DNA from 3 places in the Thermostichus sp. OS-CIW-29 genome. Region 3 is predicted to be linked to each of the others. Evidence: riboswitches for the same ligand, from Rfam matches in the RefSeq annotation. Region 3 holds a riboswitch; each other region holds the start of a gene.

What was found. A riboswitch is a leader RNA that binds a small molecule or an ion and turns the genes downstream of it on or off. The one in region 3 is predicted to bind cobalamin.
Region 1: it holds a riboswitch for cobalamin, as region 3 does, so the genes downstream of both, ACVWZJ_RS07810 (sirohydrochlorin chelatase) here and metE (5-methyltetrahydropteroyltriglutamate--homocysteine S-methyltransferase) in region 3, are expected to answer to the same signal.
Region 2: it holds a riboswitch for cobalamin, as region 3 does, so the genes downstream of both, ACVWZJ_RS06200 (TonB-dependent receptor plug domain-containing protein) here and metE (5-methyltetrahydropteroyltriglutamate--homocysteine S-methyltransferase) in region 3, are expected to answer to the same signal.

The regions. Positions count from the first base shown of each region.
Region 1 is NZ_JBSSAB010000017.1:49,898-54,543, reverse strand. Features, by position in the region: gene ACVWZJ_RS07825 (L-threonylcarbamoyladenylate synthase) at 1-636, shown strand, start outside; gene ACVWZJ_RS07820 (PAP/fibrillin family protein) at 692-1,309, shown strand; gene ACVWZJ_RS07815 (hypothetical protein) at 1,306-2,205, opposite strand; gene ACVWZJ_RS07810 (sirohydrochlorin chelatase) at 2,303-3,346, opposite strand; cobalamin riboswitch at 3,377-3,512, opposite strand; gene ACVWZJ_RS07805 (heavy metal translocating P-type ATPase) at 3,641-4,646, opposite strand, start outside.
Region 2 is NZ_JBSSAB010000012.1:29,230-33,875, reverse strand. Features, by position in the region: gene ACVWZJ_RS06210 ((2Fe-2S) ferredoxin domain-containing protein) at 1-421, opposite strand, end outside; gene ACVWZJ_RS06205 (DUF1636 domain-containing protein) at 433-840, opposite strand; gene ACVWZJ_RS06200 (TonB-dependent receptor plug domain-containing protein) at 969-2,939, opposite strand; cobalamin riboswitch at 2,982-3,133, opposite strand; gene ACVWZJ_RS06195 (hypothetical protein) at 3,476-3,790, opposite strand; gene rsmH (16S rRNA (cytosine(1402)-N(4))-methyltransferase RsmH) at 4,177-4,646, opposite strand, start outside.
Region 3 is NZ_JBSSAB010000003.1:110,270-114,915, reverse strand. Features, by position in the region: gene ACVWZJ_RS02195 (WecB/TagA/CpsF family glycosyltransferase) at 1-192, shown strand, start outside; gene ACVWZJ_RS02190 (cell division ATP-binding protein FtsE) at 386-1,072, shown strand; gene metE (5-methyltetrahydropteroyltriglutamate--homocysteine S-methyltransferase) at 1,250-3,514, opposite strand; cobalamin riboswitch at 3,972-4,176, opposite strand; gene ACVWZJ_RS02180 (ABC transporter substrate-binding protein) at 4,425-4,646, shown strand, end outside.

The DNA of each region.
Region 1 (4,646 bases), on a different contig from region 3:
GGGGCGGTGATGCTTTACCCCACCGATACGGTTTACGCCATTGGCTGCGACGCGACCCACAAACAAGCAGTGGAGCGGGTACGCCGTATCAAGCAGCTCTCCAACGACAAGCCTCTTACCTTTTTGTGCCCTTCTCTCTCACGCATTGCCCACTATGCCCAGGTAACCGATTCGGCCTATCGGCTGATGCGGCGGCTGATCCCGGGCCCGTTTACGTTTCTGTTGCCGGCCACCAAGCTGGTGCCCAAGTTGGTGATGGAGCCCAAACGGAAAACCACCGGCATCCGCGTGCCCGACTCGGCCATTTGTCAGGCTTTGCTGGAAGAGTTGGGCAATCCAATTGTCTCCACCTCTGCCAAGCTGGGGGGGGATCTCGTCGGATCCCTGGACTTAAGTTCTGGGCAAGCCTGGGAGTGGGAGAGCGACCCCTGGGATGAGGGTGGGATCTTTGCGGCTGAAGAGATGCGGCAGTTGGAAAAACAGGTGGATCTGGTGCTGGATGACGATGCCCCCCGTCGGGCCAAGGTCTCTACGGTAATCGATTTGACCGGATCCGAGCCGCTGGTGGTGCGGGCCGGGCTGGGGTATGAGCAGGTGGCAGATCTGAACCTGAAACTGGTGGGAGAAGACGGTTAAGGGCAGAGGGATCCCGCGTTCTCTAAAATAGGGTCAGTGCCTTCGGAGTGTGCCCATGTCTGAGGCCCTGGCTCAGCAAAAATCGGCTCTGCTGCACCTACTGGAGGCGACCGACCGGGGCCGGAAAGTTTCCCCTGACCAAAAAGCCCAGATTTTGTCTCAAATTGCCGTCCTAGAAGCGCTCAACCCCACCCCCAAACCAACATCTGCTGCTGAAGGGTTGGAGGGGAACTGGCTCACCCTCTTTACCACCAGCACAGCTCTGCTGCGGCTGGCACAGTTGCCTTTTTTGACCACCGGCGAGATCTACCAGTGTATTCGGGCCAAGGCTGGACGGGTCTTCAACGTGGCGGAGATCCAGGGATCCGGCTGGCTGGAGGCTTGGATGCCACGGGGAATCTTGGCGGTATCGGCACGCTTTTACCCCGAATCTGAGCGCCGGGTGAGGGTGATTTTCGAGCGATTGGTGTTCGGATCCCAAGCTTTGATGAGCTACGAGATCGAGAGTTTTCTCTATTTGCTCGAGCGGGCTCCGGAGCGGATCCCGGCTATTCAAATCGATATTCGCCGCCGCGAGCCAACGGGTTGGCTGGATATCACCTATTTGGATGAAGACTTGCGGCTGGGTCGGGGCAGCGAGGGGAGTGTATTTGTTCTAAAGCGGGTCGGCTAGTCGGAGGATCCAGAGGACTCCGTTTCCGCCCTTTCGTGAGATGGGTTTTGGGTTAGGGTGAAGCCTATTTCCTGGAGAACTTGCAAGGCGCGGTAGGACTCTCGCAAAGTTTGCAGCTCCTGTTGAGTTTGCTCCAGTTGCCGGGCCCATTCTGCCTGTTGGGAGCGCAACTCTCGATTTTCCAATTTTTTGCGCTGCAGGATGCGCTTGAGTTTTTGCTGCTGCTGCTGGAGTTGAGCCCGCTCTGCTTCTGCGTGTTGCAGTTGGGTCCTTTGGCGTTCCAATTCTATTTTCAGGGTGGTGACCTGGGATTGAAGTTGGCGGAGCTTTTGGCGCAGCGCTTGCTCTGGCGTGGGTTTGGTCGACTCGGAGCTTGGAGAAGGGGAAGATGTTTGTAGGTTTTGCAGATGCTGTTGTAACTGTTGGGCTTGGGCCTGCAGGACTCGAGACCGTTGCTGCTCGCTGCGCAGTTGGGCTTGGGCGCGTTCACAGGTCTGGATTTCGGCTTTCACCCGCTGCTTGATGCGGTCAAGGATCTTTTGATGGCGGAGCTGGGTTTGCCGGATCTCCTGAGCCACCTGCCAAGGGCGAGGATCCCCCTTAGGTTGTCGTGGCTCGCCGCCGTGGTCGGCAGGATCAAAGGGAGATAGGGTCGCCACCAGCGATTCTCGAAAGTCGCTCCAGGAAGCCGATTGCAGACCCATCTGAACCACCCGCCAGGCCCCATAGGAGGCCCCAGCGGCAGCCAGGATCCCAGGGATCCCGGCCAGGGAGAGGGAAACCTTGGGCAGGGTGGGCAGGATCTGATCCAGCAGCCCCACCACCAGGGCGAAAACAAAGATCCCGCTCCCCGCGGCAGCGGCACCTGAAACCCAAGAGGAGCGGGAGAGCATCATCGTTTTTTCGTCATCACAACCGCTAGAGCGGGAAAACCAGGTTCAAAAATGGCCTGTCTGCACTCAGTTTATCCCGCCAGCAGCCTCTGTTTCCCTCTTAGGGCACCTGCCATGCCCGTTGGTGGTAGCCCTCTAATTGGGCCCAGGGATCCCCAGCCGCTGCGTGGGTGTGGCCGTGCTGAGGGTGATGGTGAGAATGAGGGTGGTGATGGGATCCGTGCCCGTGATGGTGGTGATGATGCTCGTGAGGGTGGTGATGGCTGGATCCAGCTCCAACCTCTGCGCTCACGGCCAGGCGAAACTTGCACAGGTGGCAGTTCATCGGGGTTTGGCCCTGCAGGGCTTCCTGCTCCAGTTGCTGCAGGCTGTGCAGCACCGTATCCACAAGGCCCAATTCCGGCAGCATCAGCCAGTCGATTTCCGGCTGTCGTTGTCGCTGTTTCTCCACTGCCGCCTCGATTTTTTTCACCAACACCCCCGTAAACAGAAAGTAGGGCAGCACGATCACCCGACGCGGCTGCCAGGACGAGGCCCGCTCCAACCCCACAGGCAGGCGGGGATGGGTAATGCCGATAAAGCAGGTCTCCACAGCGGCAAACCCGGATCCTTCCCAAAGCAGCCGAGCCAGTTTACAGGCTTCGGCATTGGCCTCAGGATCGCTGGAGCCGCGACCCACAAATAGGAGCACGGTTTCTGCCTCTGGGATCCGCCGCGGTTGGGCAGCTATCAGAGCAGCCAATCGGTCTCGCAGCAGTTGCAGGATCTCGATGCGGATCCCCAGCGGCCCACCGTAATGAATGCGCAACTGGGGATAGAGGGCCTGCAGGCGATCCAATTCCATCGTCACATCGAACTTGTTGTGGCGGGCCCCAAACAACAGCAGCGGCAGGACCACAATCTCTTGCCACCCTTGGGCAATACACTGCTGGATCCCTTGGGCGATACTCGGCTCCGTCAGCTCCAGAAAACAAGGGATCACCGGTCGATGGGGAGTGAGGGATTGGTAGACTTGGGCCAACTCCAGAAAGGCTTGCCGCCCTTCAGGGTCGCGGGATCCGTGGCCGATGAGCAACAGGGGCAGGGGGACAACAGGAGACTGCCCAACCGCAAGCGGAGGGGAAACACTGAGGGTATTCAACACAAAAAACTCCGTTCCTTGTGAATCGCAAGGGGTACAGGACAACGGCAGGTGGGTGTTCTGGCTGAGGGAGGGATCCCATCACAGTTGCGTCACAGTGGCGGACTTGCACCGCGCTTTCCCCAGTCTGCCTGAGCCTTTTAGGTTAGCTTGCCGCTTGTCGTTCACCAAGCCCCCTGGGGGGGATGTCCTTGTCTGCCAGAAGATAGCCCTGAGGCATGAGCGGTACGGCAGACTCATGCTCAAAGGGCAGCAAAACTGTTGCCGCGCTAATCCCCCTTGCCCCTGGGAGAGGGCCTAACGCCGGCCCGCTGGTCTGGGGGGCTGAAAGTGTCGCAGGCGCAGGGCATTGGCGACCACCGAAACGGAACTCAGGGCCATGGCTGCCCCCGCCAGCATAGGGTTGAGCAACCAGCCTGTAAAGGGATAGAGCGCCCCAGCGGCAATCGGGATCCCCAGCGTATTGTAGATAAAGGCGAAGAAGAGGTTCTGGCGGATGTTGTTGAGGGTGGCCCGGCTGAGTTGAATGGCTGTGGCGACTCCCCGCAGATCCCCCGACATGAGGGTAATATCGCTGGCGGCCATCGCCACATCCGTACCTGTACCAATGGCGATCCCCACATCGGCTTCTGCCAGAGCCGGAGCATCGTTAATGCCATCTCCCACCATCGCCACCCGCCGTCGCGGTTGTCTTAGGCTGCGTATGTAAGCTGCCTTCTGATCCGGACGGACTTGGGCAATTACCCGCTGAATGCCTGCTTGCCGAGCAACCGCTTGGGCCGTGGTGGGGTTATCCCCGGTTAGCAGGATCACCTCTAGACCCATCTGTTGCAGCTGTTGCACTGCCTCAGGAGAGGTGGGTTTGAGCGGATCGGCAATGGCCAACAGCCCCACCAGGCTCTGGGATTGGGCTACGCCGATCACCGTTTTGCCCTGGCTTTCCCAATTCTGAACCCGCTCTGACCAAGAGGGATCCCAGGGGATCCCCATCTCCTGTAGCCAGCTCAGCCGACCGATGCGAATCCACTGATCTTCCACCCAAGCTTCTGCCCCACTGCCTACCCTTGCCTGAAAGTGCCAGGCAGGAGGGATCACAATTTTTTCGGCTTCGGCTTTCTGCACCACCGCCTGGGCCAAAGGGTGTTCCGAGTGCCGCTCCACTGCCGCTGCCAGGCGCAACACCGTCAGGGGAGAGGAGCCGTGGGCCCAAATATCGGTGACAGTGGGACGACCTTCAGTCAGGGTGCCAGTTTTGTCCAAGACCACCGTGCGCAAGTGGTGGGCCAATTCCAGGCTGTCGGCA
Region 2 (4,646 bases), on a different contig from region 3:
CTCCATTCCAGAATTGGATCCCCCACATGCGGGGCTGACCTTGGGGATTGAGGCGCCGGTAGAGAGCAGCACGGCTAACCAATCTTTTGCGGCGCAGCTCGGGTGGGGTCTTGCGATGGGGGCCGCCTTGGTGCTCCTCCAGGCACAAATGCAGGTGCCAAGTTTCGGTGGCAACGGTTAGATAGCCATCGTAGAGCACGCACAAAGCTGGAGGTTTCTTGAAAGCCAGCTCCAGCACCCCGCCTTCCGCCACATGGCCCACCTGGATCTCGGCCCAGTGCTCTTGAAACAGCTCGTAGAGCAACGGCCCCAAGCAGTCAATATGGGCAGGGATCCCTTCATAAAGGGTTGTCCAACCCGTCAGAGAAACTTCCTGCCAAGCTTGATGGAGGGGGGTTATCCAGGGGGTAAAAGTGGCCATGAGAAAGCTCCTCAGTGCAGTGGTGGAATACGAGCAATCACCCCTTTTTTGAGAGGGCGCTCGGCCCAGGGTAGGATCCCATCTGGCTTGGTGAGGTAGAGCTCTGCTGTCTGCAGAATGAGATCCACATCTTTTGGATCGAGATCTCCAAAAACATAGGTCATCTTTTGAGGTGCTGCCAACGCAACGACACAAGCATGGCTGCAGCCGCTCATACAGGCAACCGGCTTCAGGGTCAGTTGAGGATTGAGGGTTTGAGATTGCAGGGCAGACAGCAGCATTTCTCCCTTGCTAATCCCTTCTTTTTGGCCGTTAACCCACCGAGATCCGCAAGTGACACAAACCCAAAGACAATGGCTGCTGGGTTGCTGGGCAGCGCTGCCAGCTTGGATGGGCAACTGGGAAGTTGATCGAGACATGGTGCTCCTTGATATAGTCATAGGTTTCTGTCCAAGCAAAGGGTGTGAGAAGAGGCAAAGACGATCTCAATGTCTTGGCCAAGGATTCAGCAGTGAGTTAGACAGCTAAAAGTCAGCCTCAAGTCGCTCTAAAATTGGCCCCTTAAATTAAGCCGAACGGTGCGACCCACTCCGGGGTAGCCGGGGAAAACCTCATATTGCTCATCCAGCAGGTTATCAACCCCCACTTCTAGAGCGAGATTTTCTGCTACTGGGATCCCTCCCCGCAGAGCCAGGTTGGTGTAGCCGGGCAGAGATTGGGTATTGGCGTTGTTGGTAAAGAAAGTGCCAATGTGATGCAGGAAAACTGAGGCATACCGATCCTCTGCATCGCGGTAGCTCAGGCCCAGGTTGAAGCTGTCTGCTCCCACGAAGGCTAGCTGTTTGCCAACCGCTTTGGGATCCAGCGCCGAGCGGATGATGGGATCGTTCAGGGTGTAGTTGGCAAAAAGAGTCCAGTTTTCCCCCAATCGCAAATCCAGGGCTGCTTCCAAGCCCGTGTATTCCACGAGCTCAATGTTTTCGTAGGTTCCCCTGCGCGGGCCAGTGCTGACAAAGGTAATGCCATCGCGGATGCGGTTATGGGCAAAGGTCAAGCGCAGTAGGCCAAAATCTCCCAAAGCCTGATCCAGGCCAATGTCAAAACTCTCTCCCCGCTCCGGTCGCAAATTGGGGTTGCCGTCGACTTCAAAAAAGCCGCGCAGCCGAAAGAACAGGTTTGAGATCAAGGGGGTGCGAAAGCTGCCGGCATAATTGGCCCTCAGGGTGGTGCCTTCTGCCAAAACCCAGCGGATCCCTGCGGCAGGAGAGGTGGCCGAACCGTTGACCAGATTGCTCGAATCTTGGCGAACACCTAAGTTGAGATAAAAGTTGGGCTGTGGCCTGTAATCCAGGCGGGCGAAGAATGCCCCCTGATTCACAGTATTGTCATAGTTGACGTTGGTGGATCCCCTGGCAAAGGAGAAGGTGGTGTTGCGAGCTGAAATGGATCGGTAATCCGCTCCTAGAGTAAGCTCCAGGTTTTCAGCAGCCTTCCAGGTGTATTGCAGTTGGGATCCCCACCCCGTTCGCAGGATCTCATCCCGGGATCCCTGGCTTTGTGGGGCGCTGAAGCGATAGTTGAGGTCGTCAAAAAATACCCTGGCTTGCAGGGATCCCCTCTCTTGATCCCACAGCCAACTGAGATCTAACAGCAGGTCGTTGGTGTTTTGCACTGCATCGGGGGAGGGAAACTCGGTGCTGCCAGGCACCTGAAACGCTTTGTTGAGATAAAGGGCATTTCCGGTTAGGACTTGGCCTTCTGCCAATTGCCAGGTGAGCTTGGCTTGTAGGTTGTGGTACTCCACCGCCGAGTTTTCCCGCCTGCCGGCTTTGCCCAAACGCCTAATTTCAAAAGGAAAGTCGTTGTTGCTCTGCAGACGGCGATAGCTGACCACCCAGCCCAGATCCTGCGCTTGGCCGCGGTTTTGGATCCCTTGCTCGTTGAGGCCGTAGCTGCCGATAGCCGCTTCCAGCACGGTCTCGGATCCCGGCTTTGGCTCCAGGGTTACGATGTTCATGACCCCGCCAACCGCGTCGGATCCGTACAAAGTGGAGCCCCCACCTGGAGAGATCTCAATACGCTCGACCACATCTGTAGTGATCTGGGACAAATCAAACCCGCCAAAAAAGCCCAGGTCGTTAATGGGGCGGCCATCCAAGAGCACCAACACCTGGGCCGTTCGTCCTCCCCGCATAAACTGGGAGCTAAGGGCTCCCAACTGGGTTCCCGCCGTGCCGTCGCTGAGGATCCCGGGCAGGTAGCGCAGGGCCTCCTGAACCGTTCTTGCCCCTTGCTCTCGAATTTGCTGGCGGGTAATGACGTAAACCGGGCGGGAAGAATCCCGCAGCAAACCAGGACGGCGAAAAGGTGTGGTGACGGGTTGATTTAAAATCTCGGCGCTAACACCGGTTTCCAAAACCTCTTGAGCTGAAGGTGAAGAGGCCGCCGGCTGCGCCCACGCTGGGATCCCCAAAGCAAGACCCCCCAGCGCCAGGCTGAGACCTAGAATGGGATTCATTTTCTTTCTTGAAGCTCCTGATTCCGTGCGACGCGGAAGAAATGCGAGCCAAAACCGCAGGCGGGCATCCTGACTGAGGGCATAGGTCTAGCCTAAGCCCATCACAGTTGCGGCACAGCGCCGGATTTGCACCGGACTTTCCCCTTTACATGCCCTGGCTGATCCCCAGGACAACCTGTCGGTACAGCTTTCTCTGCGATTGCTCCGAAAAAGCCGTGCTAGGCATCATACATCCCCTGCTCTGGAGTTCCTATCCTGCCAGGGGGGATGTCATCCCCAGGGGTGAACAGGATCCCAACGGCAATCCCAGGGCTTTGGATGGGCCACATCCCACCAACTTAGAAAACCTGGGCCAGACTTCTTCTTTGCTTTGTAAGCGGTTAAAGAGTAGCCCACTACTATTCCAGATCCTGAGGCCCAGGGATCCCTTAGCCTTTTAGAGAACAGAGATACGCTGAGACTTCACAAGACCCACAGCTTTTGGGAAAGCAAGATGGGGACGCTGGCCTAGCCGTCATGGGCGGGATCCGTATGAATTAGTACCCAACCGGGTAGAAAAGAGGGGCTTTTTCGATTTCAGGCGGGGCTGTCGTCTGGTGGGCTGGATCCGGTTCAACATGGCTGGGAGAGGCAATTGGCACCTCGATCATCCGATCCGGTACCAGCGGCACCATTTCGGAGCGGTCGGCGATTTCCCGCAGAGAATTGGCAATGGATTCTTGAGTCAGCAGAAACTGTCGTTCGTTGCGCTGCATCTGCTGCCACACCTGGTAACGCTGGCTCCACCGGCTTTGGGTATGCACAGTCCAACTGTAAAGGCTTAACACTGAAACCCCAGAGAGGATAGCCATCCCTGTGGAGATCTGCTTCCACCAAGCTAGGTGTTCTGCCCAAGCCGAATGTTGGCTGCGAGGATGGGCTGATTTCAACTTCAAATCCAAAGGCTGGGTGCGGCTGGCTTGAACTGTACCGGAGAGGGGTCGGCTCAGAGCAGAAGGCTGTCTGTGGCGACGAGGGCTTTTGGGACGATCAAGACCTGCGTTCAAAGGCTGGCTAACCATAGGGCTTAACCTCACACACACCAAGGGATCCGACGGTGCAGGACTGCCGGTTCCGCTTCACCCTAGTTCCCCGCATCCCCCAATAGCAACCCCCTTCTCCCGATTCCCGGCCTCAGCAGGACAGCTGTCCGCTTCACGGTAGCCGATCTCTTGAGAGCGGGAGAACTAACCTAAACCTACATCTGACTGCTGCGGGCAGCCACTCGCAGTTTGGCAGAGCGGGCCCGTGGATTGCGTTGCCGTTCCAGTTCGGAAGGGGACAAGGGCCTGGGGGTGAGCACCTGCCAACGGGGATCCCTGCGGAAGGCCCATTTCACCAAGCGATCTTCAAGGCTATGGAAGCTGATCACGGCCAACCTGCCGCCGGGTTTCAACCAAGTGGGGGCTTGGGCCAGCAAGGTTTCTAAAGCCTCCAGTTCTCGGTTCACGGCAATGCGCAACGCCTGAAAGACCCGAGTGGCCGGGTGAATGCGGCCTCGCCGAGCTGCCGGAGGTACTGCCTGCCAAACCACCTGGGCCAACTGGGTAGTTGTGGCGAGGGGACGAGCCTGCTCGATGTGATGGGCAATGCGGCGGGCAAATCGCTCTTCGCCGTAACGGGTGAAAATCTCGATCAACTCTTCGACCGGGCGATGATTAACCCAAT
Region 3 (4,646 bases):
TGGATGGGGGTGGGGGGCAGCTTGGACATTTGGGCCGGCCAAAAACGGCGAGCGCCCCGTTGGTGGCGTGACCATCACCTGGAATGGTTGTATCGTCTCTATCAGGAACCCTGGCGCTGGCGACGCATGTTAGCTCTGCCCAGCTTTGTCTGGCGAGTGCTGTGGGATCCCTCTTCTCGTTTGCGCCCCTAGTCTGCCGGCGCTCTCTCCCTCCTCTGTCTAGGCGCTTACTATGGTGATCGGTCAGCACATCGGCTATCCTCCTCGCTTACACCGTTGGGCGGGTACGGCTCCGACCCCTCATCCCCCTGCCCCAGCCCATCCAGAGGCCACCCTGGGCTTTTACAGCAGCACCCAATCCGGATCCCTGCAAGCCCCGGCCAGCATGGTGTCCTTGCGGGGCGTGAGCAAAGTCTTTCCCAACGGCAACTTGATTTTTCAGGATGTGAACTTGGAGGTGCGCCGCGGCGAGTTCGTGTTCGTAACGGGGGTCTCCGGAGCAGGCAAGTCCACTCTTTTGCGACTGCTCTACGGGGCGGAACAGGCCACCGAGGGCACGGTCATCGTCGATCAAGTCTGTCTCTTTTCTTCTGAAGGGCGGCGGCGACCCTACCGCATCCCACCGCGTCCGCTGGCCATGTTGCGGCGGCGCTTGGGGGTGGTTTTCCAAGATTATCGCCTTCTGGCCAACCGCACCCTGGCAGAAAATGTGGCCTTCGTGCTGCGCGCCCAAGGGCTGTCCCCCGCAGAAATCCGCCGTCGCATCGGGCCGACCCTAAAGATGGTGGGGCTGACCGAAAAGCGAGATCACTTTCCCCATGAGCTTTCGGGGGGGGAACAGCAGCGCCTTAGCCTGGCCCGGGCCATTGTCAACATGCCGGTGTTGCTGCTGGCGGACGAGCCAACAGGAAACCTAGATCCGGAAAACTCCCTCTTGGTTCTCCAGATTTTGGAGCGGCTCAATTCCTTTGGGGTGACCGTCATCATGACCAGCCATGACCCCTATCTGGTGGAGCGGGCCGGCCACCGGGTGGTGCGCATGGAGGGAGGGCGCCTGTATGATCTGCGCTGAGGGGCTACCGGGATCCCTACTTTGCTCTTCACAAGCTTTTTGAGATCCCGGAGAGCAGCTTTGCCGGTTGCATCAGCAGACCGTAGGCCCTAAGCCAGCCGCATCAGCACAACAGCGGCACCGCCCGCGGCGACTTGTCAAGCCAGCCCGACCAGTTACATCAGCGGGTCGTGGGCCTTACTCGCGCAGACCCTCAGGTTGGGTTTCCAGAAGCTCCTCCCCTAGCTGATGAGCGGCAGCCACCATATTTTTCAGTGCGGGGATCACCTCCTCCCAGCGGCGGGTCTTGAGGCCACAATCGGGATTAACCCAAGTTTGCTCCACAGGCAAGTGGGCCAGTCCTGTGCGCAGCTGCTGCAGGATTTGCTCAACGCTCGGCACCGCAGGGCTGTGGACATCGTAAACGCCGTTGCCCACCTGGTGACGATACCCAGCCTGGGCAATTTGCAGCAGGGTTTTGTTGTTGCTGCGGCTGTTTTCAATGGAAAGCACGTCGGCATCCAGCCGCTCAATGTGCTCGATGATGTCCCCAAACTCTGAGTAGCACATGTGGGTGTGAATCTGGGTTTCCGGCTTGGCCCCGCCGGTAGCTAGGCGAAAGGCATCCACTGCCCAGCTGAGGTATTCTGGCCAGCGTTCTTTTTTCAGAGGTAGCCCCTCCCGCAGTGCCGGCTCATCCACTTGCACCATCACCGCTCCAGCCGCTTCCAGATCTGCCACTTCGGCTCTCAAGGCCAGGGCAATCTGCAAAGCCTGCTCCCGCCGGGGAATATCAACACGGGGAAAGGACCAGTTGAGCATAGTCACTGGCCCCGTGAGCATGCCTTTCACCGGCTTTTGGGTGTGGGACTGGGCTACTTGGAATTCCCGCACTGTCATGGGTTGGGGGCGAACCACGTCGCCGTAGAGAATGGGAGGGCGCACGCAGCGGCTGCCGTAACTCTGCACCCAGCCGTGTTCAGTGAAGGCAAAGCCTTCCAGCTTCTGGGCAAAGTACTCCACCATGTCGGTGCGCTCAAATTCCCCATGCACCAACACATCCAGGCCAATCTCTTCTTGAATGCGGATGCACTTGGCAATCTCAGCGTCAATGGCTGCTTCGTACTCCGCCTGCGAAACCTCCCCTCTTTTGTACTTAGCTCGCCACTGCCGCACCTCTGGAGTTTGGGGGAAGGAGCCAATGGTGGTGGTGGGCAAAGGTGGTAGCTGAACCTGCCGACTTAGGCGCTGCTCGTAGGGCAGGAATCGCTCGAAGTCCTGGAGCTTGAGGTTGGCCAAAGCCTGGCGCACTTGGGGGTTGGGGGGGCTAAACTGCGCAAAGCTCTGCCATTGCTGCTGGATTTCCGCCTGCTGGGCAGCAGTGTCTTCGCCGTTGAGGGCTCGCGCCAGGAGAGCTACTTCGGCCAGCTTCTGTTCGGCAAAGCTGAGGACATTTCTGAGGGGTTCCGGCAACTGGGCTTCCAGAGCAGCGTCGTGGGGCACAAATTGCAACGAAGCGGAAGGCTGCACCCGTAGGTTGGGAGCTACCCCCTGCAGCTCCTGCAGGCTGGCCAAGACAGTCTCAGGCTGAACCTTCCAGACATTCCGAGCGTCCACTACGCCAGCACCTAGGATCTGGTCAGCCGGAAAGCCATAGGTTCTTACCAGATCCAGGGTGTGGCCACGGGTAAAGTCAAGGCTAATGCCGGCCACCGGCAGTTGCACCACCCAGGGGTAAGTCTCCCCCAGGTCATCGAAGTAGGTGACCAAGTGGACGGGGATCCCGGCGGTTGCCAACTGGCGGTAGCTCATTTCCACAGCTTCCCGCAGGCCACTTCCCTGGCTGGTAACCAAAATGGGATCGTGAATCTGGACTTCTGGGATCCCCAGCTGTTTTAACTCCTGGAGGAGATCCCGGTACAGAGGAAGGAGCTTTTCCAAGTCCGCCCGCAGATCCCCAGATCGCTGGCTAAGGCAGAGCAAAGTCACTGGACTGAGGACAACGGGGCTGGTGCGCTCCCCTAGGATCCCTTGGGCCCGCCGAACTCTTTCCAAAAAATCCCCAAAGTTAGGACTGGGATCGGCTTCCGGCTCAATTTCGGGTACCAAGTAGTGGTAGTTGGTGTCAAACCACTTGGTCATTTCCAAAGCCGGCAGGCCCTCCCGCCCCCGCGCCATGGCAAAGTAGCGGTCTAAACCCGACAGATCTCGGAACCGAGAGGGGATCAGCCCCAGCCAGGTGGCCCAGTCCAGTACATGGTCGTAGAGAGTCTGATCCCCTACCGCAATGTGATCAATCCCAGCTTGTAGCTGAGTCTGCCAGGCTTGAGTCTCCAAATCCCAAAAGGTAGCCAGCAGAGCCTCTGACCCTAGGGCACCACTCCAAAAGCCTTCCAAAGCTTTTTTGAGCTCGCGGCGCTTGCCCATGCGGGCATACCCCAATGTCATGGTTTGTGCAGTCATGTTGTGTGCCATCCCAAATACTGAGTTTTCTAATTTTCCTGCGTTCAATTCGCCCTCAACTGGGATCCCGCCCGCCAAGGAAGAAACCGGCTGTTCCTCTCTTGCCTCTGGAACCCCAACAAAACACTGCCTTTTGCGCAAAAAAGATACTCAACGCAGCCAGCGATCGCAGTGGCTACTTGCCAGCCTACCAATTGAAGTCAGGAAGCCTGACATCTCACTCTTTCCTTCGCGTAGGCGGGCTGTAGATCTTGATAGATCTTGGTGCAACAGCACCCAAAATTTACTCTCTCCCGGCCAACTGGCTCAGAGTCTTGCTTGGGTTCTTGGACTTATTTCTACTGCTGAGGAGTACCGAAAGCTTGTGGGAGCAACGCCGGGAAAATGCTCAGGATAACGAAAGCAGAAACGAGCTAAAGCCAAGACAGTTACCATCTGTACCTCGCAGATGTTGTGAAGTTTAGAAAAACCATCGGCGGGCATTCTGACTGACACGGTTTTGGGGGACAAGATCTGGATCGGCAGCGAATGACTCTAGAGATTTGCTGCAGAACTTCTCCTAAACCGGATCACAGCTGCGGGACAGCGGCAGATTCTCACTGCTCTTTCCCCGTTTCCTCTGGCGGCTGATCCCCGTCAGAACCGATAGCTGAGCTACATCGTATCACGGAGTTCAGAGACGGGAGTAGAGTGCTTCAATCATCACCAAGCCAGCAGCCTTTGGAGCTACCAGACCTCACCTTTCACCCAGCGGTCTTGCAGGAAGTCATCGGAATCCTCTAAGCATCCTCCCCCCCTGCATTGCTCTCAAGATAAGGCAGTGATAGCTTAGCTGCCATAAGTCTTGTCCAGGAGGCAAGGGGGTTTGCTCCTTTTTGCTTTGCTGAAAAAGCGACAGATCGGGGTTTCTATGGCATCAAGCTTAAAAGTAACTGTGTGGTCTGTGGGCCTCTTCTTGCTGAGCCAGATGTGGGCTGGATGCGCTCAGAATGCTGCTGAGCGGACAGCTTTCGATCCAAAGCTAGCAGGATCCAGCGATCAAATCGTGCTGGCCATTGGAGGGGAAAGGGAAGAAGGATTTGATCCCACCCTGGGCTGGGGACGTTACGGTTCGCCTTTGTTCCAAAGCACT